DNA from 4 places in the Streptomyces sp. RLB3-17 genome. Region 1 is predicted to be linked to each of the others. Evidence: riboswitches for the same ligand, from Rfam matches in the RefSeq annotation. Region 1 holds a riboswitch; each other region holds the start of a gene.
What was found. Region 1 has a riboswitch for cyclic di-AMP ahead of FNV62_RS11045 (C40 family peptidase). Riboswitches for the same ligand answer to the same signal wherever they lie in the genome.
Positions count from the first base shown of each region.

Region 2: it holds a riboswitch for cyclic di-AMP, as region 1 does, so the genes downstream of both, FNV62_RS55600 (C40 family peptidase) here and FNV62_RS11045 (C40 family peptidase) in region 1, are expected to answer to the same signal.
Region 3: it holds a riboswitch for cyclic di-AMP, as region 1 does, so the genes downstream of both, FNV62_RS22420 (transglycosylase family protein) here and FNV62_RS11045 (C40 family peptidase) in region 1, are expected to answer to the same signal.
Region 4: it holds a riboswitch for cyclic di-AMP, as region 1 does, so the genes downstream of both, FNV62_RS29820 (transglycosylase SLT domain-containing protein) here and FNV62_RS11045 (C40 family peptidase) in region 1, are expected to answer to the same signal.

Region 1 is NZ_CP041610.2:2,349,943-2,357,505, forward strand. Features, by position in the region: gene FNV62_RS11035 (ATP-dependent Clp protease proteolytic subunit) at 200-856, shown strand; gene FNV62_RS11040 (hypothetical protein) at 864-1,169, shown strand; cyclic di-AMP (ydaO/yuaA leader) riboswitch at 1,517-1,702, shown strand; gene FNV62_RS11045 (C40 family peptidase) at 1,706-2,179, shown strand; gene FNV62_RS11050 (DUF6328 family protein) at 2,267-2,788, shown strand; gene FNV62_RS11055 (ATP-binding protein) at 3,130-3,588, opposite strand; gene FNV62_RS11060 (helix-turn-helix domain-containing protein) at 3,801-4,658, shown strand; gene FNV62_RS11065 (DUF397 domain-containing protein) at 4,672-4,896, shown strand; gene FNV62_RS11070 (8-amino-7-oxononanoate synthase) at 4,853-6,013, opposite strand; gene bioB (biotin synthase BioB) at 6,200-7,411, shown strand; gene FNV62_RS11080 (adenosylmethionine--8-amino-7-oxononanoate transaminase) at 7,404-7,563, shown strand, end outside.
Region 2 is NZ_CP041610.2:2,203,235-2,210,797, forward strand. Features, by position in the region: gene FNV62_RS10330 (sensor histidine kinase) at 1-713, opposite strand, end outside; gene FNV62_RS10335 (response regulator transcription factor) at 710-1,414, opposite strand; gene FNV62_RS10340 (diacylglycerol/lipid kinase family protein) at 1,715-3,076, shown strand; cyclic di-AMP (ydaO/yuaA leader) riboswitch at 3,192-3,362, shown strand; gene FNV62_RS55600 (C40 family peptidase) at 3,371-4,933, shown strand; gene FNV62_RS10350 (hypothetical protein) at 5,099-6,286, shown strand; gene FNV62_RS10355 (GOLPH3/VPS74 family protein) at 6,357-6,962, opposite strand; gene FNV62_RS10360 (CsbD family protein) at 7,136-7,309, opposite strand; gene FNV62_RS10365 (SGNH/GDSL hydrolase family protein) at 7,499-7,563, opposite strand, start outside.
Region 3 is NZ_CP041610.2:4,932,317-4,939,879, reverse strand. Features, by position in the region: gene FNV62_RS22435 (globin domain-containing protein) at 1-503, opposite strand, end outside; gene FNV62_RS22430 (cytochrome P450 family protein) at 718-2,001, shown strand; gene FNV62_RS22425 (transglycosylase family protein) at 2,173-3,171, shown strand; cyclic di-AMP (ydaO/yuaA leader) riboswitch at 3,310-3,518, shown strand; gene FNV62_RS22420 (transglycosylase family protein) at 3,523-4,233, shown strand; gene eno (phosphopyruvate hydratase) at 4,585-5,871, shown strand; gene FNV62_RS22410 (FtsB family cell division protein) at 5,973-6,449, shown strand; gene FNV62_RS22405 (DUF501 domain-containing protein) at 6,525-7,061, shown strand; gene FNV62_RS22400 (Ppx/GppA phosphatase family protein) at 7,312-7,563, shown strand, end outside.
Region 4 is NZ_CP041610.2:6,570,686-6,578,248, forward strand. Features, by position in the region: gene FNV62_RS29805 (D-aspartate ligase) at 1-1,235, shown strand, start outside; gene FNV62_RS29810 (FAD-dependent oxidoreductase) at 1,263-2,465, shown strand; partial or broken gene FNV62_RS29815 (HAD family hydrolase) at 2,770-3,573, shown strand; gene FNV62_RS29820 (transglycosylase SLT domain-containing protein) at 3,719-4,408, opposite strand; cyclic di-AMP (ydaO/yuaA leader) riboswitch at 4,413-4,573, opposite strand; gene FNV62_RS55875 (hypothetical protein) at 5,023-5,181, opposite strand; gene FNV62_RS29830 (CocE/NonD family hydrolase) at 5,187-7,325, opposite strand.

The DNA of each region.
Region 1 (7,563 bases):
CACCAGCTTAGACCGGGCCCCCGGCACCCCCACAGAGCGGACGATCTCGTTCAGCTCCACCGAAATCGTTCCGTTCCCACGATCAGGCGACCCTCTCCACCGGCGGCGCACGGGGATTTTCGCTGTCAGCCGAGCACCCTTCCGCCGCTCTGTACGTCCTGTACATTTTTTACAGAACCCTTCACAGGAGGCGCGTGCCATGAATGAACCGTCCGCCCGTCATGTCCTGCCCGAGTTCACCGAGCGGACGAGCACGGGGCACCGGACCCTGGATCCGTACTCGAAGCTGCTCGACGAGCGGATCGTGTTCCTCGGGACGCCGATCGACGACACCTCGGCGAACGACGTGATGGCGCAGTTCATGCACCTCGAATACCTGGCGCCGGACCAGGACATCGCGCTGTACATCAACTCCCCCGGCGGCTCGTTCAGTGCGATGACGGCGATCTACGACACGATGCAGTTCGTCAGCTGCGACGTGGAGACCACCTGCCTGGGGCAGGCCGCGTCGGCCGCCGCCGTGCTGCTGGCCGGCGGCGCGCCGGGCAAGCGGTTCGCGCTGCCGGGGGCCCGGGTGCTGATCCACCAGCCGTCACTTCCCGAGCCGGTACAGGGACAGGCGAGCGATCTGGCCCTCCAGGCCGAGGAGTTGATGCGCACTCGGAGGCTGCTGGAGGACATGCTCGTACGGCACACGGGGCAGAGTCCTGAACAGGTCGCCGCCGACATCGAGCGGGACAAGATCCTGGACGCTCAGGCCGCGTTGGCGTACGGACTGGTGGACGGGATCATCCCCAGCCGCAAGACCTCGCGCACCGCGCCCGGTGCGAGGAACGCCACACCCGACGCGAGGTGATCCGCCGATGGTGCCCGAACTGCCCCCGCTGCCCGCACTGACACGAGCCGAGGCCGAGCTGATCGACCGTTACCTCGACGTGGTCGACCTGTTGGGCCGTATCAACCCGGCCAGGCCCGGAGACACCTACCGTGGTCTGCGTGCCGCCCAGGCGCTGGTCGCCAAGGCCACCGAGCTGCGGGACGCCCTCGCGCTGATGCACCAGCGCGGCGAGAGCGAGGTGCACGCGCCGACGTTGGCGCAGGCCCTGCGCGTCCTCGACGGTGAGCGGCGGGCGGCCCGCGTCACCCTGCCCCCCGACGCCGACAATTGACACATCCGCACCCCGGGTCGCCGTGCGCGCCGAGTCGGCGGGGCGTCCGGCCCGGGGTTCAAACGGACCAGATGGCGTACCCCCTGATGGAGTAGTCGCAGGCCCCTTCGGGGAACCGAAAAAGTTGCACAACGCGCGTAGCCCAGAGGCGGAATGAGACGCTCCGGTGCTGGTGGGCGCGTCGTCGGCGTCCCCAACATCGCCCGAACAGAGGGTGGTCCACCCGAACGGGTGAGTGGTGAGTAACCCCACAAATCGCCGGTTCCGCTCGGATTTTCCGACCGCTATGCGTGAAGATCCCTTCCGACGACAAGCCCCCGCCACAGCGGCGGGGCGGTCCGGGCGGACGCCGAGTCCTGCCGCTGCCCGGATGACCGGTCGACAGAAGTGCATCGGCAGGAGTGGAGGACCCAGCAAGACGGGTCGCCGGAGAGATCCGGGCGGTCCTTGGGGTGAAGCCGCGCAAGCGGCCGGGCTACTTCGCCAGCCCGAATCCGACAGGTCATCCTTCACAGGCGGCTGACGAAGGGTTGCGCATGACTGCGCTCAATCGTGTCCCGTCGCTGTGGACCCGGGCCGGTACGGCCTCGGCGCTCACCCTCGCCGCCGTGGGCGGCAGCCTCGTGGTTCCAGGCGTCGCATCCGACGCCGAAGCGGCCACGTTGGCGACGAAGGCACTTCAGGTCGCGGCTTCCAAGAAGGGCTCCCCGTACCAGTACGGCGCCGCCGGGCCACGCCGCTTCGACTGCTCCGGGCTCACGCTCTACTCGTACAAGAAGGCGGGCAAGACGCTGCCTCGTACGGCCGCGGCGCAGTACAACAAGACGCACCACATCTCCGCGTCCCACCGCAAGGCCGGAGACCTGGTGTTCTTCCACTCGGGCCGGAACGTGTACCACGTCGGCATCTACGCCGGGAAGGGAAAGATCTGGCACTCCCCGAAGACAGGGGAGGTCGTGAAGTTGCAGAAGATCTGGACGAAGAGCGTCTGGTACGGCCGGGTCAGCTGACCTGCCCGAGGGGGTGCCGCCGGACGGCACCCCCTCGGGGTTCCACCCCCGGGCGTGAAAAGCGGACGAACCGGTTAATCGTTCAGCATGGCTGAGCGACCTTCCTCCGAGGAGCGGAACGAGACGCCCCTCGAGCGCGCCGATCGCAACTTCGGCGAACTGCTCCAGGAGCTGCGCGTCACGCAGACCGGTGTGCAGATCCTCTTCGCGTTCCTGCTGACGCTGGCGTTCACCCCGCGCTTCCCGTCCCTCGACACGGTGCAGCGCGCCACGTACGTCACCACCCTCCTGCTGGCCGTGCTGGCCGCCGCGCTCTTCACGGCGCCGGCCGCGCTGCACAGGTCGCTCTTCCGGCAGGGCGCGAAGCCGACCATCGTGCGGGTCTCCTCCGTCCTTGCCACGGTCGGGATGGGCGTGCTCATGCTGGCGCTGACGGGATCGGTGCTGCTCGTCGTGGACGTGGCGCTGGGACGCGCCGCCGGGATCGCCTCGGGCGCGGGCACCCTGCTCGTCTGTGTGGCGCTGTGGGGCCTCCTGCCCGGCCTGGTGCACCGTGCCGTCGTCAGCGGAGCGACGGCTCCGAAAGAAGCACCGGACCGAGAACCGTGAGCACGCTCACCGTCCGACTCCCCGCGGGCACGAACCGCGGCAGCCGGCTGAGGAAGGAGATCGGCGCCTTCGGGTCGACCACGTGGGTGACGGACCCCTGCCGCGGCGAGCGGTTCGTCCCGGCTGACGCCGGCCGACCGGCCGGACGGCGCGGTCGTGCCGGAGAGGGTGGGCTGGACGGCGGCGGCTCCGGTGGGGGCGCGGTCACTGTGACCGGGAGATCCGCGCCGTACGATCTCCGTCGTCCGTCGGACCGGGGGCCGGTCGGCGCCGACGGCCGAGGCCTTCCGGGCCCCGCCGCGAGGCGCCGGACGGGGCGGACACGACAACTGAGCCACTCCTCAAGGCTCTTGTGGGCCGCCGGCCGTCACCGGCTGGGCCGGCACCGTCCAGGGCAGCTCGATGGCGACCGTTTTGCCGCCCTCGCGGGTGGGCCGGACGACGAGTCTGCCGCCGCATTCGGCGGTCAGCCAGCGGATGATCACCATGCCGCGCCCGTTGTCCTGCTGGACGGCGGCGGGCAGACGTTTGGGAAAGCGCGGATGGCTGTCGGTGACGCCGATCCGCAGGTGTTCGTCTCGGTCGAGGCGGACGTCCACCGTGAAGGTGGGCGACTGTCCGAAAGTGTGTTGGACGGCGTTGGTGGCTAGTTCTGACACGATCAGGCGTACGGTGTCCGCGACTTCGGCGTCGCACGGCAGGCCCCATTCGGCCAACACATCGGCGACGAAATTCCGGGCCGCGGAGACCGAGGCGGGATCGCTCGGCAGAGTGACGGATGCTTCCTGGTGATCTGCCATGGCGACGTCGTCCCTTTCCCACGGGACCGGAGTCCGACACGGAGCGGATGGTTCGAGTACGGTCCCGGACTGGTGCTTCGCGCCAGACTGCCATCACCGGGCCGGTCACGGGTGCGATCCACCGAGATATGCATATATCTGTCGCTCGATGCGGTGAACTCTGCGACGGCGGAGCGTATTTGGGCGGCTCGGAAGGAGTAAGGAGTACGGCCATGCAGCACGGTCCCGCGGTGCGCCGCCGCAAGCTCGGTGCCGAACTGCGCGCGCTGCGCGCCGATGCGGGTCTCACCAGTGGTGAGGCGGCCCGTCTCGTCGGCTGGCACCAGTCGAAGGTGAGCCGGATCGAGACCGGTATCAGTGGGGTGAAACCGGCCGACGTGGAGCGCCTGTTGGACGCCTACGCCGTCACGGAGCCCGAGTTACGGGAGCTCCTGGTCGGCCTCGCGGGCTCCGAGGGCAACGGTCGCCATCACTGGTGGCACGCCTACCGCGGGGTTCTGCCCCCCACGTACCGCGACTTCATCAGTCTGGAGTCCCAGGCCAGCGGCATGCGCACGCTGGAGACCTCGGTGGTACCCGGACTGCTCCAGACACCCGAGTACGCACGGGAGGTGACTCGGGTCGCCGTCGGCGGCCTGGAGGACGGCAAGCTCGACGCGCTCGTCGAGGTGCGCCTCGCCCGGCAGGACGTCCTGCGTTCGAATCCGCCGCTGGAACTGACCGCGGTCCTGGACGAGGCCGTGTTAAGACGCGAGGTCGGCGGCCCGAAGGTGATGGCCCGGCAACTGGAGCGTCTGCGGGAGGCCGCCGCCCTGCCTCAAGTGCGGCTTCAGGTCCTGCCGTTCGCCGCGGGAGCCCATATCGGCGTCACCGGGCCTTTCGTTATCTTCTCATTTCCGAACACAACTGATCTGGATGTGGTTGTTCTCGACCACTTGACGAGTAGCCTCTATCTCGAACGGAAAGAAGACCTTCAGGCCTACACCGAGGCCTTCAACGCCCTTCAGTTCCACGCCCTTTCGCCCGAGGACTCGTTGGACTACATCGCCGGGATAGGTGACGGCGCGTAAGGAGGCACCCCCCATGACCGCACTGCCTCGGTACATACCTTCCAGTACTTCACTCCGCGACGTGCGATGGCTGCGCAGCAGCCGCAGTACGGGTATGAACAACTGCGTCGAGACGGCCCGACCCGGCCCAGGGCCCTGGGCCGGACTGGTCGCCGTGCGCGATTCCAAGAACAAGGCGGGCCCCGCCCTGCTCTTCACTCCCGCCAGTTGGGAGGGCTTTGTCGCCGGACTGAACTGATCACGCCGACGGCGTGCTCGATCTGCGCGTCGGTGAGGTCCGCGCGGGCGGTCAGCCGCAGCCGTGAGATGCCGTCCGGCACGGACGGCGGGCGGAAACAGCCGACGGCGAGTCCCGCCGCACGGCAGTCGGCGGCCCATCGCACGGCCTGTTCGGGGGACGGCGCGCGCACGGAGACCACGGCGGCGTCAGGTCGTACGGCTTCCAGGCCCTCGGCGGTCAGCCGGGTGTGCAGCGCCGTCGCCACCTCACGCGCCCGGGCGGCGCGCTCCGGCTCACGGCGCAACAGCCTGAGCGCCGCGAGAGCCGCGCCCGCCGCCGCGGGCGCGAGACCCGTGTCGAAGATGAAGGTGCGCGCCGCGTTGACCAGGTGGTCGATGACCGGGGCGGGGCCGAGGACGGCTCCGCCCTGGCTGCCGAACGACTTGGAGAGCGTGGCGGTCACGACCACGTCCGGGGCGCCCGCGAGCCCCGCGGCCTGCGGGGCGCCCCGGCCGCCGTCGCCCAGGACGCCCAGCCCGTGCGCGTCGTCGACGAGCAGCGCCGCGCCGTGCTCGCGGCAGGCGGTGGCGAGTTCGGCCAGCGGGGCCGCGTCGCCGTCCACCGAGAAGACCGTGTCGGACACGGCGACGGCGGGACCCTCGTGCGTGCCCAGCGCCTTGCGCACGGCGTCGGGGTCGGCGTGCGCCACGACCTGGGTCGCGCCCCGGGCGAGCCGGCAGCCGTCGATGAGGGAGGCGTGGTTGCCCGCGTCCGAGACGACCAGCGAGCCGTGCGGCGCGAGCGTGGTCACGGCGGCGAGATTGGCCGCGTAGCCGGAGGAGAAGACGAGCGCGGACTCGAAGCCGCAGAAGTCCGCGAGCTCGCGTTCGAGCTCCCCATGAAGTTCGGTCGTGCCGGAGACGAGCCGCGAGCCGGTCGCACCGGCGCCCCAGCGGCGCGCGGCCTGGGCGGCGGCCGCCGTGATCTCGGGGTGGTGGGCCAGCCCGAGGTAGTCGTTGCTCGCCAGATCGAGAAGGGGTGAGTCGGCGGCGCGGGGGCGCAGGGTGCGGACGAGTCCGGCCTGTAGGCGCTGGTGCGCCTGCTCGTCGATCCACGCGAACGGCGATCCGGCCATGCTGGTGCCTCCGGGCCCTGGGAGTGGTCGTGAGGGGGTCATGAAGGTGGTCGTTTTGTAGGCAGTGCACAGACCCTAGCGGGGCGACGCGGCGCCCATGATGTGGCAATACCCACACGTCGAAGCGTCTCTGTTGTGCAAACTCTCCTTGGCCGCAGCGGCTCGCATACGTCAGGATCGGATCTCATGGACCTGCTGAACACGCTGGTGGACAAGGGGCTTCGGCGCGAGCTGCCGACCCGTGACGAGGCGCTGGCCGTGCTGGCCACGTCCGACGACGACGTGCTCGACGTGGTGGCCGCGGCCGGAAAAGTCCGCCGGCACTGGTTCGGCCGTCGAGTGAAACTCAACTATCTGGTCAATCTGAAGTCCGGTCTGTGCCCCGAGGACTGCTCGTACTGCTCGCAGCGCCTCGGCTCCAAGGCCGACATCCTCAAGTACACCTGGCTCAAGCCGGACCAGGCCTCGCAGGCCGCGGCGGCCGGGCTCGCCGGGGGCGCCAAGCGGGTCTGCCTGGTGGCCAGCGGCCGCGGACCGACGGACCGTGACGTGGACCGGGTCTCCGACACCATCAAGGCGATCAAGGACCAGAACGAGGACGTCGAGGTGTGCGCCTGCCTGGGCCTGCTCTCCGACGGCCAGGCCGAGCGGTTGCGCGAGGCGGGAGCGGACGCCTACAACCACAACCTGAACACGTCCGAGGGGACGTACGGGGACATCACGACCACGCACACGTACGCCGACCGGGTGGACACGGTCCAGAAGGCGCACGCGGCCGGTCTGTCGGCCTGCTCGGGTCTGATCGCGGGCATGGGCGAGTCGGACGAGGACCTCGTCGACGTCGTCTACTCGCTGCGCGAGCTCGACCCGGACTCCGTTCCGGTGAACTTCCTGATCCCCTTCGAGGGCACCCCGCTCGCCAAGGAGTGGAACCTCACCCCGCAGCGGTGCCTGCGCATCCTGGCCATGGTCCGTTTCGTCTGCCCGGACGTGGAGGTCCGCATCGCGGGCGGCCGCGAGGTCCACCTGCGGACGATGCAGCCGCTCGCCCTGAACCTGGCCAACTCGATCTTCCTCGGCGACTACCTCACCAGCGAGGGCCAGGCGGGCAAGGCCGACCTGGAGATGATCGCGGACGCCGGGTTCGAGGTGGAGGGCGCGGGCGAGGTGACCCTGCCCGAGCACCGCTTGACGGCGGGCGCGGGCTGCGGTGCGCACGCCGAGGCCGGATGCGGTGCGCACGCGGACGCGGACGCCGGGTGCGGCTCGCACGAGGGCGGTGGCGTCTGCGGTTCCGTGAAGGTGCAGGCCGAGCAGGAGCAGCCCGCCGAAGCGCGTACGGATCTCGTCGCCGTACGCCGCCGGGGTGCCGGAACGGACCTCGCCCCCAATGCCTGACCCGTCCGAGCCGTCCACGCTGCCCGTGCGGGAACTGCTGGAGTTGGACCGGCGGCATGTCTGGCACCCGTACGGCCCCATGCCCGGCCGCCAGGAACCGCTCGTCGTGGAGTCGGCGAGCGGGGTACGCCTGCGGCTGGCGGACGGCTCGG
Region 2 (7,563 bases), 150 kb from region 1:
GCGGTCCTGAGCGCCTGCTCGTCGTAGCGGGCCAGGACGGTCTGCAGGGTGTGTGCGAGGTCGTCGACCTCGGCGATCCGCGTCGGGGTGTGGTCCAGGCGGGTGGAACTGGAGCGGGGGTCGAGGCCGCTCGCCCGGCGTTGCAGACGGCGCAGCGGTGTGCTGGCCCGTGTGGCGACGGCCCAGGCGAGCAGCCCGGACAGCGGTGCGGCGAGCAGGGCGACGGTCACCGCGCGCCGTCGGACCAGGCGCACCTGGGTGTCGGCGGCGGTGTCGGACGCGAACAGCCACAGGGTGCCGCGCACACCGGGGCGGGCCCCCGTCACCCGGGTCGACAGGATCCGCCAGCTCCTGCCGTCGGCACGGAGGGTGACCGGCACGCGCGCCCTGGCGGGCAGCGCCACGTCGGCCGCCGGTTGCGGGCCGCCCGTGAAGGTCTCCTCGGGGCCGATCAGTCGTACGCCCACGTCCAGGGCCGAGGTGAACACCCGGCGTTCGCGGGCCTGCTCCACCGCCGCCGACCGGTCGGCGGCGCTCGCGCGCAGCAGACTCCGGGCGTCCTTGGCGACGGCCACCGCGCGCTCGCGTAGATGCGTGTCCTGCTGATCGTGCAGATCCGCGGCGACCAGCCGCAGCAGCAGCCAGCCGGTGGCCAGTACCAGTACGGGCACGGTGGCGCCCACGGCCAGGGCGATCCGCGTGGACAGTCTCACGGCCGCTCCCGCGGGTCGTCGTCGCGCAGCACGAAGCCCACGCCTCGTACGGTGTGGATGATCCGGGAGCGCCCCGACGTCTCCAGTTTGCGGCGCAGATAGCTGACGAAGGTGTCCACCGCGTCGGTGCGCACCTCGAGGTCGTAGCCCCATACGCGATCGAGGAGCTGGTCCCGGCTGAGCACGATGCCGGCGTTGCGGGCGAGGAAGTGGAGGAGCTCGAACTCGCGGCGGGTCAGTTCCACCGGCCGCCCGTCGAGGCTCACCCTGCGGGCGGCGGGATCCATGAGCAGCCCGCCGGCCCGTACGGTGCCGCTGTCCCGTGGCGGCCTGCGCCGCAGCAGTGCCTCCAGCCGCAGGACCAGCTCCTGCAGGGCGAAGGGCTTGACGAGGTAGTCGTCGCCGCCCGCCTGCAGGCCCGCGATCCGGTCGGCGGTCTCGTCGAGTGCGGAGAGCATCAGCACGGGTACGTCGTTGTCCTCGTCCCGCAGCGCCCTGCACACCTCGATGCCGCTGAGGTCGGGCATCGAGATGTCCAGCACGATCACATCCGGCGGCGTCCGCCGGGCCACCGCCAGGGCCGGCCGGCCCCCGTCGGCCAGGTCCACGGCGAATCCGCCGAGCCGCAGGCCCCGCTCCAGCGAGCGGCGGATCGCCGCGTCGTCGTCCACGACCAGGACACGGCCGCGCTGCCCACTCATCACCACTGTCCCTCCCACACACACCGGCGTACTGCCGGGGCCCGCCGCCGCCCATCGTGCATCAGCCACGGCGGAACGGGCCCCGAGGGGTGGACCAAGGGTTCGGTGAGAACCGCCCGGACCGGCCCCGGTCGGCGCGGGCCCGGCGGAGCGTGGCGGTTGCGCGGGGCCTGACCCGACGGTTGCATACGACTGTGTCGTCGATGGCCGACCCCGCACACAGCCGACGACCCGCCGAACCAGGCCTCCGTGCGGCCGGGCCCACCAGGGCCGGACTTCTACGACGTCCGTGGAGGAGCGATGGGTGTGGACACGAGCGCGCAGGTCGGCCACGGGAAACGGTGGGCGGCCAGGGCCGCGCTGGTCGCGGCGGCGCTGGCGGTGCTGCTGCCGCTCGGTTACGGAGGCGTGGACGGCGTACTGCTGCTCTTCGCCGCGCTCCTCGGCGTGGCCGTCACGGCGGCGGCGCTGTGGTGGGCGCTGACCCGGCGCGGCCCGCTCCGCTGGGTGGCGGCCGTGCTGGCGGCCGTCGCGCCCGGCGCCGTGATCACCCTGTTCGCCGTGACCGGGCTGCTCTGGGCCGTTCCCGTGTCCCTGGCACTGTGGACCGTGGCCGTCTGGAGCGGCCGGTACGCCCTGCGGAGCGACCGGACGCGCGCCCCGCGCCCGAAGGAACGCAGGGCGCCACCGCCGCGGCGCCCGTTCCTCGTCATGAACCCGCACTCCGGCGGCGGCAAGGTGGCGAAGTTCGGGCTGCGGGAGAAGGCGGAGCGGCTCGGCGCGCAGGTCGTGCTCCTCGACCCGGACAGGCACCAGGACGTCACCGCGCTGGCCCGGGCCGCCGTCGCGGACGGCGCGGATCTGCTGGGCGTCGCCGGCGGTGACGGTACCCAGGCGCTGGTCGCGGCCGTCGCCGCCGAACACGGTCTGCCGTTCCTGGTGGTCTGCGCGGGCACCCGCAATCACTTCGCCATGGACCTCGGCCTCGACCGCGAGGACCCGGCGACCTGTCTGGACGCCCTCACCGACGGCGTCGAACTCCGCGTGGACCTCGGCTTCGCCGGCGGCCACCCGTTCGTCAACAACGCCTCCTTCGGCGCGTACGCGGCGGTCGTGCAGAGTCCCGCGTACCGCGACGACAAGATCGGCACGATCCTGGACCTCCTGCCCGACCTGCTCACCCGCCAGCGCGGGCCGCGGCTGACCGCTCGCGCCGCGGACACGACGCTCGACGCCCCGCAGGCCGTACTGGTGAGCAACAACCCGTACCGCACCAACGATCCGGCCGGTCTCGGCCGCCGCGAACGGCTCGACTCCGGGCTGCTCGGTGTCCTCGGCATCACGGTGGACAGCGCGGCCGAGGCCGCCGCGCTCGTACTGGACCCCGCGCCGGACGGACTCGCGGTCCTGACCACCCGTGAGGTGGTCATCGACGCCGACCGCGCGGAGATCGAGGCCGGCATCGACGGTGAGGCCCTGGTCCTGCCCGCCCCGGTCCACTGCCGCATCGAGCCCGGCGCGCTACGCGTCCGCGTCCCCAAGGAACGGCCCGGCGTGCCGGAGACCCAACCCTCTTTGGACTGGCGCCGGTTGCGCACGCTCGCGGCGACCATGGGGCGCACGGCGGTCGTACGACATCCTGGTCGAGGCCGGGACACGTAGACGAAGGTCACAATTACATATCGGACAGTTCGCGCTCCAATCTTCACACCAGGCACACAAATTGGCTAAGTTGGCGGTAGGCCGCACGACTCCCTCCGGCGAACCTCGCCGGGTCGCGCGACCTCCGCCGAATCCGATGCCCCTGTGGCAACCGGAACCGGGACCCAACCGACCTTGGGGTGAATCGGCCCAACTGCCCGATCGGGCAAGGACCGTAGGGCATGCCTTCCGGAATCTTCCGCCCGAACCCGACAGCTGGCCCGGTAGGCGGAGTACGGAAGGAGTACGGCTCCCATGGCGCCGGAACGAACCCCGCGCCCTGGAGGCAACAGCCTCCCTGGCCTGCCCGACTCCGCACGCGCGACGGCCGCCCTCAGTGGCGCGGACGGTCCGAGCCGCGAGGAGGTGCAGCAGCGGATCAGCTCCCTCTACGACCAGGCCGAGAACGCCGTCGGGTTCGTCAACGGGACCCGCGCGATGACCACGGGGAGCCGAAGCCGCGTCAACACCGCGCCGGAAACCGCTCGCAGGCGCCGCGACCCCGCCCTCGACGACATCACCAAGACCTGGTTCGACGCGGCGCGCACGCAGCTGGGTCCGTCCGCGCCGGCCAGGCTGCCGGCCGACCGGATGCCGAACCGCCCGGCCGAGGCGCGGCCCACGGGCCCGGCGAAGCGGCCTGAGGACGGACTCGCCAACCGTGGGCGGGAGTTGACCGCCCGCCCCGTTCTGGAATTGACCGCGGGCCCCTCCGCCGAGACGGCCGCCGGGCCCGTGGCCGAGTTGACGGGCAGGGCCGTCGCCGCGCTGCCGGCCGTGCCGGAGCCTGCGCCGCGATCCGCGCAGGAGGCCGCCACGGCCCTGCTGCCCGCGCTGCCCGCCGGGCCGGGGCAGTCCTCGTTGAAGACGTCCAAGGCGAAGATCCAGCGCAAGCTGGCGCTGGCCCGTGAACTGGTGTCCAAGCACGCCGCGCTGTGGAACCCCGGGCCCGCGGCGATCGAGTCACGTCCGGCCGAGGGTGTCTGGCCCACCCCGGAGGACCAGGCTCGCCGACAGGCCGAGGAGGAGTGGCAGCGACAGCAGTCGACCGCACTCGGCCCGGACATGTCCCTCGGCACCGGGATGCCGCTCGGCGCGGACATGTCCTTCGGCACAGGCGTACCGCCGGCCACGGACATGTCCATGGGTACGGGGATGCCCATGGGTACGGGGATGCCTATGGGTACGGAGATGCCCTTCGGTGCCGACATGTCCCTCGGCGCGGGGATGCCCCTGACCGCGGGCATGACTCCCGGCGCGGACATGTCCTTCGGCAGGGGCATACCGCTGCCCACGGACATGTCCATGGGTACGGGGATGCCCATGGGTACGGAGATGCCGCTCGGCGCGGACATGTCCCTCGGCGCGGGGATGCCCCTGGCCGCGGGTGTGCCCGTAGGCACCGGCGCCTTCACCGGCGCGGTCAACACGGCCGTCGGCACGGCGGAGTCGGCGTACGGCGGGAAGGCCGCCAAGGCCCTCGCCTTCGCCCGCGAGCAGATCGGCAAGCCGTGTGTCTGGGGTGCGACCGGGCCGGACTCGTACGACTCCGCCAGCCTCGTCCAGGCCGCCTGGAGGGCCGCCGGGGTCGCACTCCCGCGCACCGTCCACGGTCAGGCGACCGCCGGTGCGGCGATTCCCCTGACCGACATCCAGTTCGGCGACCTGATCTTCTTCTACGACAACGTCAGCCACGTCGGCTTCTACACCGGCAACGGCATGATGATCCACGCCCCCAGCCCGGGTGCCTCGATACGCGAAGAGTCCCTCTTCTTCGCCGGACAGAAGGCGATTCACAGCGCGCTGCGCCCGGCGTGACGGACACGGCGACGTTGCCAGCGCCTCAAAACACGCATAAGGCGCTGGAACGGTCGAAGTTCCACAATAGGGGATTTACGTGATCCACGTGGGCCTCGCCGCCCGACCGGCCACCCGCGCTGACCATACTGGGAGGCCACGCCGCCTCCCACCGCAAAGTGACTCATGCCCAAGCCCTCCACCGCCCGCGCCACCGCTCCGGAAACCGTCTGGCTGGCCGGCGGGCGCCACATCGGGTCCGCCCCGCTGGAGATCCTCAGGGAGAACCTGCGGAGGCTGAAGGCCGACGAGACGATCCACGACTTTCTGGAGGCAGAGGACCCCTCGAACGCCGAGGGCCATGTCTTCGAGGCGCGCTGGCTGGTCGACGACGCCGTCCCGGTTCGCGCACGGCTCACGACGGACGGACGCGAACACGCCGCCGAGGGAACCCGCTGGACGCTGGTGGCCGAGGCGGAACGGCCGTGGGACCTCGCGTGGCCCTCTCCCGCGACCATGTTCTGGCCCGAGGGGCACGAGGTCCCCTGGGACCACGACATCGTGCCCGGGCTCCGCCTGCGGGACATCAACCCGCTGCCGCAGGAGGACAAGACGCTGCGCCGCCTGCTCAAGGAGGCAGCGCAGCACAGCTGGAGCATCAACGTCGTCATCCACGAGGCGATGACCACCGACGAACGCGGTCGCCTCCCGCTGGCCCGGCTGCTCCCGCCCGCTCTGCGGCACCGCGTCGTGGAACACCGCGCCGCGCCCGAGCAGTTCCAGACGGTCAACTGGGCGCTGTACGACCTGGGCGTACGGGTGCCGCGCGGCGGCGCCGTGATTCTGCCCGGTTCCCCCGCCCGGCCCGGATACGACGAGCAGGACTGCACCGTACGCAGCGTGTTCCTCGACGGCTCGGAGCCGACGGAGCTCCTGGAGAAGGTCGTACGGTACGCGGCACTGCCCCGGCCGCTGCCGGAAACGGCGCAGGACGCCCTCACCGGCCTCCGGGAGGACTGGAAGCTGCTGACGCTGGAGGAGGCGCGGGCACTGGTGGCTGTCTACGCCGAGGCACTCGACGCCATGACGAAGTCGCGCGACCAGTACCGCGAGGCGACCGAACTCGCACATGCGGCGCTGGCCGAGCTCCGCGACCTCCGGACGAGTGCGTCCGGTGCGCACGAGACGTCCGCCGGTCAGGAGGGCAACCCGCTCCACCAGCTGACGCGGACGTTCCAACGGGTCGCGGGCACCGTACGGGCACGCCGCGCGGCCCGCGACGACGGCCCGGACCGGGGCACCGACACGGGAACAGGCACCGGCACCGGCACCGGCACCGGCACGTCCGAGAACGGGCCCGGCAGGGGCGAGTGATCGCTACCGGAAACCGGCGCCGACCCGAGGTCACCCTCTGAACCCGGCGGGTCACGGCGCGCCCGCTCGCTCACGCACCTCGCCAGAGGTTGGCGAACGCCGCGTTCTCGATGGACCGGCGCTGGCGTACCGCTTCCAGTTCCATGACCGCGTCGTTGACGGCGGCCAGCACGGTCGTCACCGCGTCGTCGGTCACGACCGGTACGTCCACGCCCTGCTCGGCCGGAATCCCGACGGCCGCCGCGAGGGAGACGAGGACGGGCTCGTCGGCGGCCCAGCGGTGCAGGGCCCGGCGCCGGGCGGGCGAGTCGACCACGACCATCCGGACGGCTCCGAAAAGCAGTCGGCGTTGGCGTTGCCGGGTCAGCTGGCCGTCCGCCTCGAGGGCGGCCAGATGGACCGCGGCCAGGCCGCGCCCCCTGCGCCACAGCCAGTCCTCGACCGGCTCGTAGGGCACCTGACGTACGAGTGAGGACGCCGCCTCGGCCAGGAGGCGGTCCTCCGTCGTCGGCTCCGGGGCCGGCACGAGGCGGTCGCCGTCCAGGTGTACGGCGTCAGCGGCGAGGAGGTCGATCACCTCGGCCCCGGCGAGTGCGAGGGAGAGGTCGCCCTGCCCCACAGAGCGGTCCGGGTCCACGTCCATGGCGGTGATCAAGAGGTCCCTGGCCGTGGTCATAGATGGCTCCCCCACACAGTCTCCGGAGGGGCAAGCCTACGATCTTCGGCGGGGAAAGCCTACGAACCTCCACCGCTCGGCGCGGGTGCGCGCGGAGCGGAGCAGGGGGCCCGTCGCTCCATGCGACGGGCCCCCTGCTCCGTGTGAACCGTCCGCCCACGAGCGGCCGGGCGTCAGCCGCGGAAGATGTCCTTGGTCTTCTCCTTCGCCTGACGCGCGTCACCCTTGGCCTTCTCCACACGCCCCTCGGCCGTCATCCGCTCGTTGCCCACGGCACGACCCGTGGTCTCCTTGATCTTGCCCTTGGCCTGCTCGGCCTTGGCCTTGGCTTTCTGGTCGCGAGCCATGGAACTCACCTCTCGGTGCTCTCGGCATCAGGTGCTCACTGACCCGTGTGACCCTGGGCAGATCGTGTAAACATGCCTGGTCCATGGAGTTCGCGGAGTCCGTGGGTTTCATGGGGTCCGTGAGGTCCGTGAGGTCCGTGAGGTCCGTGAAGTCCGTGAAGTCCGTGGAGATCGCGCATCACGCAGGAGCTACAGCCGCCGGAGCACCGCCCCGGCCATGGCCGCCTCGCCCTTGGCGTTGGGGTGTGCGGGGG
Region 3 (7,563 bases), 2.6 Mb from region 1:
TGCTGCGGGCGGAGGGTCAGTACGACGAGGTCGTCGCCGTGCCGGGTCCGGGACACGACCTCGGCGTCCCACCAGGGCGGTTCACCCTCGTGCTGTGCCTCCCACGCGCCCTGGAGCATGACGTTCGTGATCGCCCCGTACGCCTCGGCCCAGGCCTTCTCGGCCTCCGCGCTCCACGCCGACCCCGCGACGGCGGCGAACGCGGCGATCAGGCTCGCCCCCACGGCGGCGTAGTGCTCCGGCTCGGCCAGGTACTTCCGGTGGTCCCGTCCCAGCTCCCGCAGGTACCCCGGCAGCGTCGGATCCTCCAGCCTCTCCATCACATACGTGAGCGCCGCGAACAACCGGTCCCGCTGTCGCTCCATGTCCTCCGGGAAGTCCAGGGGGAAGAGCCCGCGGACGTCCGGGTTGTGCCGGAAGAGATGCGAGTAGAAGTACTTGACCGCGAACTCGGCCCGTCTTTCGACGACCGCGAAGCTGGATCTGAGTATTTCGGGGTCCACGGCGCGAATTTAGGGAGGAGGCGAGCCGTGGAGTCAAACAGCAGTCGATTTCGGGATGGCCCGGGAGGAATGGGGCACGTTCTACACCGCCCCCCTCACGCACACATGCCGCCCCCCCACCCCCGCACCGCCCGGCGCCCCCCGCACCCACCCCACCCCGCTCCCCTCCCTCCGCCGCGCCCGCCCCCCCCCTCCCTCCGGATACCGTCAGGGAGTGACCGATCAGCCGCCGCCGTTCAGCCCCGCCCCGGAACTCTTCACCTGGGAGTTCGCCAGCGACCCCTACCCCGCGTACGCCTGGCTGCGGGAGCACGCCCCCGTGCACAGGACGCGGCTGCCGAGTGGGGTGGAGGCCTGGCTGGTGACGCGGTACGCGGACGCCAAGCAGGCGCTCGCCGACGCGCGGCTCAGCAAGAATCCGGCGCACCACGACGAACCCGCCCACGCGAAGGGGAAGACGGGGATCCCGGGGGAGCGCAAGGCCGAGTTGATGACGCATCTGCTGAACATCGACCCGCCGGACCACACCCGGCTGCGGCGGCTGGTCTCGAAGGCGTTCACGCCGCGACGGGTGGCCGAGTTCGCGCCGCGCGTGCAGGAGCTCACCGATCAACTGATCGACCAGTTCGCGGCGAAGGGTTCCGCGGATCTGATCCACGAGTTCGCGTTCCCGCTTCCCATTTACGCCATTTGCGACCTGCTGGGCGTACCCCGCGAGGACCAGGACGACTTCCGGGACTGGGCGGGGATGATGATCCGGCACGGCGGCGGACCGCGGGGCGGGGTCGCGCGGTCGGTCAAGAAGATGCGCGGGTATCTGCTCGAGCTCATTCACAAGAAGCGGGAAGGTCTTCCGGATACGCCCGCGCCCGGTGAGGACCTCATTTCGGGCCTCATCCGCGCCTCCGACCACGGCGAGCACCTCACGGAGAACGAGGCCGCCGCCATGGCCTTCATCCTGCTCTTCGCCGGGTTCGAGACGACCGTCAATCTCATCGGCAACGGCACGTACGCCCTCCTCACCCACCCCGAGCAGCGCGCGCGTCTGCAGCGGTCCCTCGCCGCCGGCGAACGCGGACTCCTCGAGACCGGCGTCGAGGAACTCCTCCGTTACGACGGGCCCGTGGAACTGGCCACGTGGCGGTTCGCGACCGAGGCCGTGTGCATCGGCGGTCAAGGCATCGCGCCCGGCGACCCCGTCCTCGTGGTCCTCGCGGCTGCGGACCGTGACCCCGCGCGGTTCGAACGGCCGGACACGCTCGACCTCTCCCGCCGTGACAACCAACACCTCGGCTACGGGCACGGCATCCACTACTGCCTCGGCGCCCCGCTCGCCCGCCTGGAGGGCCAGACCGCGCTCGCCACCCTCCTCACCCGTCTCCCCGACCTTCAACTCGCGGGAGATTCGGCCGATTTGCGCTGGCGCGGCGGGCTCATTATGCGTGGATTGCGCACGCTTCCAGTGGAGTTCACGCCTCCGGTACCGGCCGCGCGATAGCGGGCGACCATACACCTGCGGGCGTTCAAACCTGACACGCACTCAACTCTGTGATCTTCACGTGATCTACGCTGCATCGACTTGTGACAAGTGATCGGGTGCGGATACGTTCACTCGTCAACGCGACTCACACGTCGCGTAGTCACCTGCTGTCACGTGAAAGGCTTCCGCATGCTCTCCGGGAACGGCCGCCATCGTCGCCCCCGTCAGGCCCCGGCCCTCATCGTCGCGGCAGGAGTGACCGGATCCGCCATCGCGATCCCGTTGCTCGGTGCCACCAGCGCGAGCGCGGCCGACGGCACCACGTGGGACCGGGTCGCCGAGTGCGAGAGCGCCGGCCAGTGGAGTGCCGACAGCGGCAACGGGTATTACGGCGGGCTCCAGATCAGCCAGGCGGACTGGGAGAAGTACGGCGGCCTCACCTACGCGTCGAGCGCCGACGAGGCCAGCCGCTCGCAGCAGATAGCCATCGCCGAGAAGCTCCTCGACGACCAGGGCCTCACCCCCTGGCCGACCTGCGGACCGCTCTCCGGGCTGAGCAAGAACTCGGGCGACATCCTGGTCGACACGGGCGTGGCGAACGACTCGTCCAGTACATCGGATTCAACCGGTTCGTCCGGTTCGTCTGCGAATTCGACTCCGCCCACCTCTTCCGGCTCGAAGTCCGATTCGTCTTCGTCCGGCTCGTCTTCGTCCGGTTCGTCGTCGAAGGCGACCGGGAACGCCGCCGGGAACACGACGAAGGCCGACACCGGCGGCGACGCCCAGGGGGTGGGCGGCTCCGGCACGGAAACGACGAAGAGCGGCAACTCGGGCAACTCCGGCCAGGGCGGCGACTCTTCCGGTACGTCCGAGAACGCGACGACCGGTGCGGGGCGCCACCGCGGCGGTACCGCGGCCGAGAACACCACCGACAGCGCCGTGGACGGCCGTGGCGACGACTCCTCCGGGCGGCACGCCTCGCGCGGCGCGGGCGTCTCCCGCGATGTCGTCGACGGCTCCTACGTCGTGCGCGCCGGAGACAATCTCTGGACCATCGCGGACGCCCTTGACCTCCAAGGCGGATGGGCCGAGCTGTACGACGCGAACAAGAAGACGGTCGGCGTCGACCCGAACCTCATCCTTCCCGGTCAGAGCCTTGCAGTTGGTACTGAATCGGGCGAAAAGTAGGGGCAGTTCGCGTCATGGTTCGCCGTGTAATGTCCGGTTTGGCGCGAGTGAGAGATGGATCTCAAAGGCCCTGATCGTCTTTGGAATTCAGCCGATCGACTGCTTACGGTCGTCACCGCTCGCCACAGCGGGCCCCGACGGTCGTCAACGCCGAATCCTGCCAACGGCCGTACGGGAACAGTCGACGCGTCAGCGCCGTAGGCAGGAGCGGGGGAACCAAGGTAGGCGCCGCGCCCGGTAGTTGACCGGGAGCGGCTTGGGGTGAAGCCGAGCGCTCAGCGCGCACGGCCGGGCACTCACCCGCCCGAACCCGACAGCTCACCTCGCAGGCGTCGGTGAGGGGATCTCTCCATGCTGTTTTCCAGCAAGGGCAAGCACCGCCGTCCGTCCAAGGCCACTCGTGTCGCCACGCTCGCCGGTGTCACCGGTGTCGCCATCGCCGCTCCGCTGATGGCGGCCGGCAACGCCTCCGCCGCCACCACTTCCGAGTGGGACGCCGTCGCCCAGTGCGAGTCCGGCGGGAACTGGTCCATCAACACCGGCAACGGCTACTACGGCGGTCTGCAGTTCTCGGCCTCCACCTGGGCCGCGTACGGCGGCACCGCGTACGCCGCGACCGCCAACCAGGCCTCCAAGTCCCAGCAGATCACCGTCGGCGAGAAGGTCCTCGCCGCGCAGGGCAAGGGCGCCTGGCCGACCTGTGGCACGGGCCTGTCGAGCGCCGCGTACACCGGCGGTGCGAGCGCCCCGTCGACCTCGTCCTCCTCGAACGGCTCCTCGTCGAACAGCTCGCCGAGCACCAGCGCCACCACCCGCTCGACGGACACCGCGGCCTCCCGTTCGGCGTCCCGCCCGGCCGCCGAGAAGACCGTCTCCACCCCGACCGGCAAGAAGGTCAAGAAGGGCGACGGCGAGTACAAGGTCGTCAAGGGCGACAGCCTCAGCTCGATCGCCGAGAAGAAGAAGGTCAAGGGCGGCTGGCAGCAGCTGTTCAAGCTGAACAAGGACATCGTCGACGACGCCGACGTCATCTACCCGGGTCAGCGGCTGCACCTCAGCTGATGATCGGCAGCTTCACCCCAGCTGAATGACAGGTCTCTCATAAAAGGGGTCTCCACACTGGAGGCCCCGGTGAGGGTCACCCCCGTCCCCACGGGCTCCCCGCTCCGGTGCGTGTTCCCCCGTACGCACCGGAGCGGGGTTTTTCGTATCCGGCAGTTCGTGCCGAGCGTTTCGTACCGAGCGCTTCGTACCCAGATTTCCGTACCCGTTTTTGTTCCGTTCTGGAACAATGTGTACGTTCAGTTCTGCCCAAGGGGTGGGCGACCGGCTGGCCGATCCCCCCGGGGCGGTTAGGCTCATGTCGCGAAGCCATCACAGGCTCCGCGTACCCGCGTCACATCCCAGAAGGAGATGCTCGTGCCGTCCATCGACGTCGTCGTAGCCCGGGAAATCCTGGACTCCCGAGGCAACCCCACGGTCGAGGTCGAGGTCGGCCTCGACGACGGCAGCACCGGTCGTGCCGCCGTTCCGTCCGGCGCCTCCACGGGCGCCTTCGAGGCCATCGAGCTGCGTGACGGTGACCCCAACCGTTACGGCGGCAAGGGTGTCGAGAAGGCCGTCCTCGCCGTCATCGAGCAGATCGGCCCGGAGCTCGTCGGTTACGACGCCACCGAGCAGCGCCTGATCGACCAGGCGATGTTCGACCTGGACGCCACCGACAACAAGGGCTCGCTCGGCGCCAACGCCATCCTCGGCGTCTCGCTCGCTGTCGCGCACGCCGCCTCCGAGGCGTCCGACCTCCCCCTCTTCCGCTACCTGGGCGGCCCGAACGCGCACCTGCTGCCCGTTCCGATGATGAACATCCTGAACGGCGGCTCGCACGCCGACTCCAACGTGGACATCCAGGAGTTCATGATCGCCCCGATCGGCGCGGAGTCCTTCTCCGAGGCCCTGCGCTGGGGTGCCGAGGTCTACCACACCCTCAAGAAGGTGCTGAAGACCAAGGGCCTGTCCACCGGCCTGGGCGACGAGGGCGGCTTCGCCCCGAACCTGGAGTCGAACCGCGCCGCGCTCGACCTCATCCTCGAGGCCATCAAGCAGGCCGGCTACATCCCCGGTGAGCAGATCGCGCTCGCGCTCGACGTCGCCGCGTCCGAGTTCTACAAGGACGGCAAGTACGAGTTCGAGGGCAAGTCCCGCTCGGCCGCCGAGATGACCGAGTACTACGAGGAGCTCGTCTCCGCGTACCCGCTGGTCTCCATCGAGGACCCGCTGTACGAGGACGACTGGGCCGGCTGGAACGTCATCACCGAGAAGCTGGGCGACAAGGTCCAGATCGTCGGCGACGACCTCTTCGTCACCAACCCGGAGCGCCTGGCCCGCGGCATCGAGGAGGGCTCCGCGAACGCCCTGCTCGTCAAGGTCAACCAGATCGGCTCGCTGACCGAGACCCTGGACGCCGTCGAGATGGCCCAGCGCAACGGCTTCAAGTGCATGATGTCCCACCGCTCCGGCGAGACCGAGGACGTCACCATCGCCGACCTCGCCGTCGCGGTGAACTGCGGCCAGATCAAGACCGGCGCCCCGGCCCGCTCGGACCGCGTCGCCAAGTACAACCAGCTGCTGCGCATCGAGGAGATCCTCGACGACGCCGCGGTGTACGCGGGCCGCAGCGCGTTCCCGCGCTTCAAGGGCTGACACCCGCAGAGGGTCAAGCCTTAGCCAGTCGTACGTACGTCCCCGTACCCGGTCCCGTACCGTGTCCGGGGACGTACGCGCGTGTGAACGGGAGGCGGGACATGGCCGTGAAGGACCGGGACCGGTTCTCCACCGCGACCAGGCTGAAGCTGCTCGGGGAGCAGACGGCGGCCCGGGTCTACCGCTCGCAGACCAAGCGCCAGGCCCGCCGCTCACGCCTGACCGGCCGCGCCGCGCTGCTGGCTCTCGTACTCTGTTCTCTGATCGTGGCCCTCGCGTACCCGATAAGGCAGTACGTGTCCCAGCGCGCCGCGATCGCCGATCTGGAGCGAAAGCAGCAGCAGGCCCGCGCCCGGGTCGAACAGCTCCGCGACCTCAAGGCGCGCTGGCAGGACGACGCGTACGCGAAGCAGCAGATCCGGGAACGGCTGCACTATGTGATGCCGGGCGAGACCGGATACGTCGTGATCGACCCGGACGTGGCGAAGCAGTCGCGTACGGATCTGGGGGTGGCAACCCGCCCCTGGTACGCCAACGTCTGGGACGGCGTCGACAAGTCGGACCACTCCGACCGGTGACCTGATGGCCGGTGACCTGACGACCGGTGACCTGACGACCGGTGAATTGAAGAAGAAAGAGACTTGAGCACAGGCATGGAAACGCCCCCGCCGCCCACCCCGCGCACCGAGCCGACCGACGCGGACGTCGAGGCCTTCAAGCAACAGCTCGGCCGGCCGCCGCGCGGGCTGCGGGCGATCGCGCACCGCTGCCCCTGCGGTCAGCCGGACGTGGTGGAGACGGCGCCCCGGCTGCCGGACGGTACGCCGTTCCCGACGACGTACTACCTCACGTGCCCGCGCGCGGCCTCCGCGATCGGCACGCTGGAGGCGAACGGCGTCATGAAGGAGATGACGGACCGGCTGGCGACCGATCCCGAGCTGGCCGCCGCGTACCGGGCCGCCCACGAGGACTACATCGCGCGGCGCGACGCCATCGAGGTGCTGGCGGGCTTTCCGAGCGCCGGTGGGATGCCGGACCGGGTGAAGTGTCTGCATGTGCTGGTGGCGCACTCGCTGGCCGCGGGGCCCGGGGTGAATCCGCTGGGCGACGAGGCGATCGCGATGCTGCCGGAGTGGTGGCGCAAGGGTGCGTGCGTGGTGGCGGCGGAGCCGCCGTCCGAGGGGGAGTGAGAGGGCTGCGCCCCCTCCTCCCGGTGCGTGTCCTGTCTGCGGGTGGGTGGGGGCTGGGCGCGCAGTTCCCCGCGCCCCCCAAGGCGGGGCTTCGCCCCGGTATCCCGCCTGCGCCGAGTGCTGTGTCCGCGGGCCGGTGGGGGCTGGGCGCGCAGTTCCCCGCGCCCCTGAAGGGCCCGGGCTTCGCCCCGGGGTCCCGGGCCCGGTCGCGCGTCGTCGAAACGTATTCACGAGCAGGAGACAACAACCGATGACCAGGGTCGCCGCCATCGACTGCGGTACGAATTCGATCCGCCTCCTCGTCGCCGACGCGAACCCGGTGACGGGGGAACTCGTCGATCTGGACCGCCGGATGACGATCGTCCGGCTCGGCCAGGGCGTCGACCGCACCGGACGCCTCGCCCCCGAGGCCCTGGAGCGCACCTTCGAGGCCTGCCGCGAGTACGCGGCGATCATCAAGCGGCACGGCGCGGAGCGACTGCGCTTCGTGGCGACCTCCGCC
Region 4 (7,563 bases), 4.2 Mb from region 1:
ATCGGAACGTTCCGGGCCTGATCGTGAAGTTTGGCGACTATCCGCTGCACCACGGCGGTGTGGGCGCCATCCGAAGTCTGGGCCGCCTCGGCATACCGATGTATGCGATCACCGAGGACCGTTACACGCCTGCCGCGGCCTCGCGCTATCTGCGCCGTGCCTTCGTCTGGCCGACGACGGGGACGGAGGAGCCGGAACGTCTGGTCGAGGGGTTGCTGCGGATCGGGGCCCGCATCGGGCGGCCGACGGTGCTCGTCCCGACGGACGAGGAGGCGGCCGTCCTGATCGCCGAACACCAGGAGGAACTGGGGGAGCGGTTCCTCTTCCCCCGGGTCGACGCCAAACTGCCCAGGCGCCTCGCCAGCAAGCAGGGCCTGCACGAACTCTGTGTGGAACACGGCATCCCCAGTCCGGCGGCGGCCTTCCCGCAGTCGTACGAGGAGATCGTGGCGTTCGCCGAGAGCGCTCGGTTTCCGATCGTCGCCAAGAACCGGGAGGCGTTCGTACGCCGCAGCCAGCCGGCGGTGAACGGGACGACAAGGATCGCGACCCGGGAGGGGCTGCTGTCACTCGCCCGGGACTGGGGAGATCAGCCGGGCGTGATCCTCCAGGAGTACCTGCCCAGGGAGGAGGCGGAGGACTGGATCGTGCACGCGTACTTCGACGCGGACTCGACGCCGCTCGCGATGTTCACGGGCGTGAAGGTCCGCTCCTGGCCGCCGCACGCGGGAATGACGGCGAACGCGTACGTCGTCGACAATCCGGAACTCGCGGACCTCGCCGCGCGTTTCATCAAACAGATCGGCTTCAGCGGCGTCATCGACCTCGACCTGCGCTTCGACCGGCGCGACGGGCAGTACAAACTTCTCGACTTCAACCCCCGGATGGGCGCGCAGTTCCGGCTTTTCGAGAACGAGTCGGGGATCGACGTCGTCCGGGCCATGCATCTCGACCTGACCGGGCGCACCGTTCCCGAAGGGGAACAGCGGGCCGGTCACCGGTACATCGTGGAGAACATCGACCTGCCGGCCCTGCTCGCCTACCGGCGCAGCGGCTACACGACCCCGCACGCGCCGGCTCGCGCGAGCGGCACGGAGTTGGCCTGGCTCGCGGGTGACGACCTGCGGCCGTTCTTCACGATGCTCGCGCGCTTCGTGCGGCCGGGCGCGAGGCATCTGTATCAGCTGTGGCGGACCAACCGCCGTGGCAACAGCACCAGTACGACCACGAAGTGACGAACGTACGTCCTGGGGAGGGACTTCGTGATTCATCCGGTAGCAGTCATCGGCGCCGGCCCGTTCGGCCTGTCCACCGCCGCCCATCTGCGTGCGCGGGGCATCCCGGTGCGCGTGTTCGGCGAACCCATGGTGAGCTGGCGTGACCACATGCCCGAGGGGATGCTTCTCAAGTCGACGCCGGTCGCGTCCAGCCTCGACGCCCCACAGCCCGGCCACACGCTCGCCGACTACTGCGACGCGGCGGGGATCCGCCGGCTCGTCACGGACGAGGACATCATTCCGGTCGAGACGTTCATCGCGTACGGCGAGTGGTTCCAGCAGCAGCTGGTGCCCGAGTTGGAGCGGGTGCGGGTCGTGTCCGTCGACCGCCGGGGCAGCGAGGGCTTCGAACTCAAGCTGGACTCGGGGGAGTCGTTCACGGCGCGGGCGGTCGTCGTGGCCACGGGACTGTACGGACTCGCCCATCTGCCGCCCGAGCTCGGGGGCGCGGCGGCGGACGGACCCACACCCACCGGCCCCGTCTCGCACAGCTCCCAGCACCACGACCTCGCCCGGTTCTCCGGCAAGGAACTGATCGTCGTCGGCGCGGGCCAGTCCGCGCTGGAGACGGCGGCGCTCGCGACGGAGGCGGGCGCGCAGGTGCGGGTGGTGTCCCGGGGACGGGGCAGGGTCGCCTTCGGAGCACCGCCCTGGAAGCAGCCGAAGCTGCGTCCCGAGTCGCCCTTCGGACGCGCCTGGTCCCTGTGGGCGCTCAGCTACTACCCGCACCCCTACCGCTATCTGCCCGCCGAAGCCCGGCACTACCTGGTCCGCCGGGTGCTCGGCCCCCTCGGGGCGTGGTGGCTGCGCGACCGCTTCGAGGGCAAGGTCGAGGTCAGCGAGGTCTCCGGAATCGTTCGCGCCGCTGTCTCCGACGGGCGTCCGGTCCTCTCCGTGCAGACCCTGGGCGGCCGGAGCGAGGAGCTCGCCGCCGACCATGTCATCGCGGCGACCGGTTATCGCGTCGACATCGCCGCGATGGACTTCCTGGGACACGAGTTGCGTACGGCGCTCGCGGTGAGCCGCGGCACTCCCAAGCTCGGTGCGGGGTACTGCTCTTCGGTGCCCGGGCTGTACTTCACGGGGTTGCCGGCGGCGGCTTCGTACGGGCCGGTGATGCGGTTCGTGTGCGGTACGGAGTTCGCTTCGCCGCGGCTGGCCAAGCACTTGGCGAGCGCGCACGGGTGAGGTGACCGGGGCCAGTTCGGTCGGAGGGGGGCGGTGACTGGTGGGCCACGCCGTGGGCGGGGCCCAACCCGCCGCGTCGGAGCTCGTGTTGGGCTCAGGCGGCCACAGTCACCGCAGCAGCGTCATCCTCTGGAGTGACATTCCGCTCGGAGTCTTTTCGTACCGTCCGCATCGGTGGACGGGGCGGAACTGCACTCTGTACGCCCGGTACGGCCCGTACGGTGAACGGCGTTGCTGACGGGATACCGGACGTCGTCCGGTTCACGCCGGGCCGATGAGTCGTTCGATCCGTATTCTTCGGATCATGGCCGCTCCGACTGCATATTCACTTATCGCCACTGACCTGGACGGAACGCTGCTCCGCGGCGACGACACCCTCTCCGACCGGTCCCGGGCCGCGTTGGAGAGGGTGGCCGAGGCGGGCGCCCGACACCTGGTCGTGACGGGGCGCCCGGCGCCGAGAGTACGACCGTTGCTCGACGAACTCGGCGGCGCGGGGCTGGCGGTGTGCGGGCAGGGGGCGCAGCTGTACGACGCGGCGGCGGACCGCCTGCTGTGGTCGGTGACCCTGGACAGGGAACTCGCGGAGACCGCGCTCGGCAAGATCGAGGCGGAGGTCGGGCTGCTCTACGCCGCGGTGGACCAGGACGGCGTGGACGGGCTGACGCTCATCGAGCCGGGGTACGTGATGCCGCATCCGACGCTTCCGGCGGTACGGGTGCATCACCGCGACGACCTGTGGACGGAGCCGATCAGCAAGGTGTTGCTCCGTCACCCGTCGCTGTCCGACGACGAGTTGGCCTCGGCCGCCCGGGGTGTGGTGGGCTCGCTGGCCACCGTCACCATGTCGGGGCCGGGGACCGTCGAACTCCAGCCATGCGGCGTGACCAAGGCGACCGGTCTGGCGCTCGCCGCCGCCCACCTCGGTCTCACTCCCGCCGGCACCATCGCCTTCGGCGACATGCCCAACGACATCCCCATGTTCGACTGGGCCGCCCGGGGGGTCGCCATGGCCAACGCCCATCCGGAGCTGAAGGCGGTGGCCGACGAGGTGACGCTGTCGAACGAGGACGACGGGATCGCGGTGGTGCTGGAGCGGCTGTTCCCGTGCCGGTCGGATCGGTTCCGGGAGTCCGGAGAGCCCGGTGGGTCCCGGCAGCTCTCCGAGTCGCTCCGACCTCATCAGCCGTATCAGCCGCATCAGCCCCGGCAGTCGTACGAGCCCTACCGGCTCAGCCAGCCCCACAGTCCTGTCAGTAGGGGCCGTTGACGTTGTCGATCGAGCCGTACTTCGCCGCCGCGTAGTTGCAGGCCGCCGTGATGTTCGCGACCGGGTCGTAGATGTTCATCGACGTGCCCGGCACGTGGTAGGCCTTGAACGTCGGGTCGATGACCTGGAGCAGGCCCTTGGAGGGGATGCCGGCCTTGGCGTTGGAGTCCCAGTTGTTGATGGCCATGGGGTTTCCGGAGGACTCGCGCATGACGTTGCGGTGGATGCCGTTGTAGCTGCCGGGGATCTTGGCGCGGGCCATGATGTCCAGCGAGTGCTTGATCCATCCGTCGAGGTTGTTCGCGTACGTCTTCGAGGTGGTGGGCGCCGTCTTCGCCTTGGCGGGGATTTGGACGGTTTTGGTGCCCACGGTCAGGGTGAGGCCCGGACGGAGCGTCGTCGGGTCGGGGCCTATGACCGCGCGGTTGGCGGCGTACAGCTTCGCCGCGCCGCCGCTCTTGGGGTACTTCCGCGCGATCTTGGCCAGGGTGTCGCCCGCGGTCACCTTGTACGTGATGAGCTGGACATCGGTGGTGGTGGCGGTGGCGGCCTGTGCGCAGGTCGCCGCCGCGAGCGGAAGGGCGAGTGCGACTCCGCCCATTCCCGCGGCGAGGATGCCCCGAGTGAGCATGCCGTGGATCTTGAAGCTGCGGTGCTTGCCTCGTGCGGACATGGCGAATTCCTCTCCGGCGCCTGCGAGGTGAGCTGTCGGGTTCGGGCGGGAGCTGCCCGGCCGCACGGTGTGTGCGACTTCACCCCTAGCCGTTCCGGTGTCCGGATCGGCGGCTTACCTGGGTCCCCCGCTCCTGCCGTGCGTGTGTGTGGGTGGCTGGGATATTCCGGTCGGCGGCAGGATTGGGCGGTCCGTCCGGATCGACGTGAACGTATGCGAGAGCACATGTCCGGAACAAGCCCTCATTTCCCGGTGTAGATCGCTTTCACCTGTGCAATAAGGGGGAGAAAATGCCCGATTAATCCGGAACGTGACGCTCAACTTGCCTTATGCAAAGGGGGAGTCGTCAAGAGGGGATAAAGGGCCCACTTCGCATGGGAGTGACCCAATTCACTCGACCAAGCAGAAATAAAGCGGCACTGGCGGCAAATCGGACATACGGCTTCGAGTGTCCAGGCCGTTGAGCCCGTAGGCGGAGCCGGGCGTACCTCCCACACGGGCAGGTCCGTGTCGGGGTCGTCGTCGGGGAGCCGGCCGGCGTGGGGCTTGAAGTAGAGGCCGTGGGCCCAGTATTCGGGGAGTTCGTGGCACATCAGGTCCGGGTGGGCCCCGAACTACCGCCCCGCGTAAGCCCTGTTGATCCTCGCCACCGCCTCGGCCCGGGGAATCCCGAAACGCGTGACCATCTCGTCGGTCGTCTCGGCGGTCATCTCGTGGAAGTGCGCGAGCATCCCCTCGTCCAGGGCCATCAGGAACTCATCGGTCCGCGCCATGCTCCTCAGGGGTTGCCCATGCCGCCGCCGGGTCCCCAGTCCGGCGGCGTCCGGGGGATTCTTCTCTCCCACGTCCGATGGAAGACCACCTCGTTGCCGTCCTTGCAGATCAGCTCGTTCGAGGTGATGAACTCCCGCGCGTCGCAGCTGAGTTCGGAGCGTGTCTCGACCCGGGCGTCCCAGGGCAGCTCCGGGCGGTGCAGACGGATCGACCTCGTCGAGCGGGTACGGGCGGAGAGCGGGTCCGACTCGTCGATGGTGTACGTGTCCCGGGCGTCCTCCGTGCATTCCAGGCCGTCAGGGTGGACACGGGTGCCGTCCTGGCGAGGGTCGACCTCCAGACGCCACTCGCCCCTCGCCACGTCACGGGCGACCAGGCGTTCGGGGCGGGGCTCGTCAAGGGTGGCCGCGGACGTCACTCCCAGGGGTTCGGACTGCTCCGGCTCCTCGAAGGTGATCCTCGGGTCCGACTCCCTTGCTCGCACCGGAAGTTCGAGGGAACTGCCCGCCGGGTCCAGGACGAGCCCCGCCGCCGAGCCCGGCTGGGGCCAGATCCACGGCCAGTAGGCGGAGGACAGGGAGAGCCGGATGCGGTGGCCGGACGGGAACGCGTAGCCGGTGGCGGTCAGGTCGAAAACCACGTCCTCCGTAGAGCCCGGTTTCCAGGAGACCGCCTGGTCGGGGCCGTAGCGCGCTGACAGGTTCAGGGCACCCCGGGTCACCAGCGTCGAGGAACCGTCGGCGGCGACGTCGCACACCCTGGCGATCACCTGGCCCCAGGGGGAGTGGGACGTCAGACGGAGGCGGACCCTGGGGCGCCCCAGGATCCAGGTCTCCCCCGGGACCTCGAACTCGAAGCAGACCGATCTCGCGTCCTCCTCCCGCTGGTTCGGCGGCAGGTCCGCGTCGTTCCCGACGGGGCGGAAACGGCCCGCGTCCACGCCCGTGTGCTGAGGGGAGCGCACCAGCACCGGTGCGCCCCGCAGCGCGTACGCGATCGGGGTCACGGAGGGGGAGGGCCAGGCGGTGTCGCCCACCCAGTGGCCGGGGAGGGACGGGTACGTCGTCGCCGGGGGGTGCGCGGCCATGACGTAGGAGCGCAGGAGGGGCTGCGCCATGACGGCACGGCCGTTCACGCCGGGGTCCGGATCGTCGTTCACGCCGGGCCCTGGATCGTCGTTCACGCCGGGGCCGGGGCCGGGGCCGGGGCCGGGATCGGGGACGCTCGTGGCGGTCGGCCTGAGCCAGTGGTCCCACCACCTCAGCGTCTCCTGGAGGAAGCCGATCGCCGGACCCGGCGGCAGGCCCCGGTCCGGGTACTGGTGGCACCAGGGGCCGATCAGGCCGCGTACGCGGTCGGCGGGGAGGCTCTCGACCAGCCGCAGCACCGTGTCGCAGGACGGGTCGTGCCAGCCGCCCACCGCGAGCACGGCGGCCCGGATTCCTCCGTATCCCCCGTCCTCGCGCACACCGGCGTGGCGCCAGTACGCGTCCCGGGTCGGGTGGGACAGCCACGTATGGATGAACGGCTCCACCTTCTCCAGGCGCTTCACCCACATGTCGCGCCACATCACCTGGCCCACGTGCACCGGATCCGGCGGACGGGCGACGTCGGCGAGCGCCGTGGCCGCCCGGGCGTGCGTCTCGACGGCGAGGACGGCACCTCCCAAGCGGTGCCCGTCGTTGTCATAGGGATCGTCGGTCGCACAGACCGTGACGATCGCCTTGAGCGGTTCGGGCGCGAGGGCCGCGATCCGAAGGGAGGTGAAGCCGCCCCTGGAGATGCCGAACATGCCCACCGCGCCGCTGCACCAGGGCCGGTCCGCCAGCCAGTGGATCACTTCCACCCCGTCGGCCCGTTCGCTCTCCCCGTAGGGGTCCGCCGGCACGCCCTCCGAGTTGCCGTGACCGCGGGCATCCACCCGGACGGAGGCGTAGCCGTGGCCCGCGTACCAGGGGTGACGCTGCCAGTCGCGTGGCGCGGTCCGGTCGGTGAGCCGGTCCGGGAGATATTCGAGGAGCGCGGGGACGGGCGCGTCGGTCAGCGGGCGCCACACGCGCGCGTGCAGGCGGGTGCCGTCCGGGAGAGGGATCCACAGATCCTCGTGAGTCGTCTCGTGCGAGAAGGACGTACGGATGTGCATGCTCATCACGGTGTCCTGGGTGTCCTCGGTGCCCTTCGTGCCCTGTGGCCGTCCTCGGTGCCCCGGTCGTCTTCGGCGGTCGGTTCTCAACAACGTCCGATCAGTCAATACATCCCATATCGGGTCATATCGAATGACCAAGAACATACCGCCCGTGATCCCGTACCGCCCGGGTGGGGGACTGTCTGCCGCTCGGGGGACATCGGATGGCGGGGGAGAGGGAAGTCGGGAGGAAGTC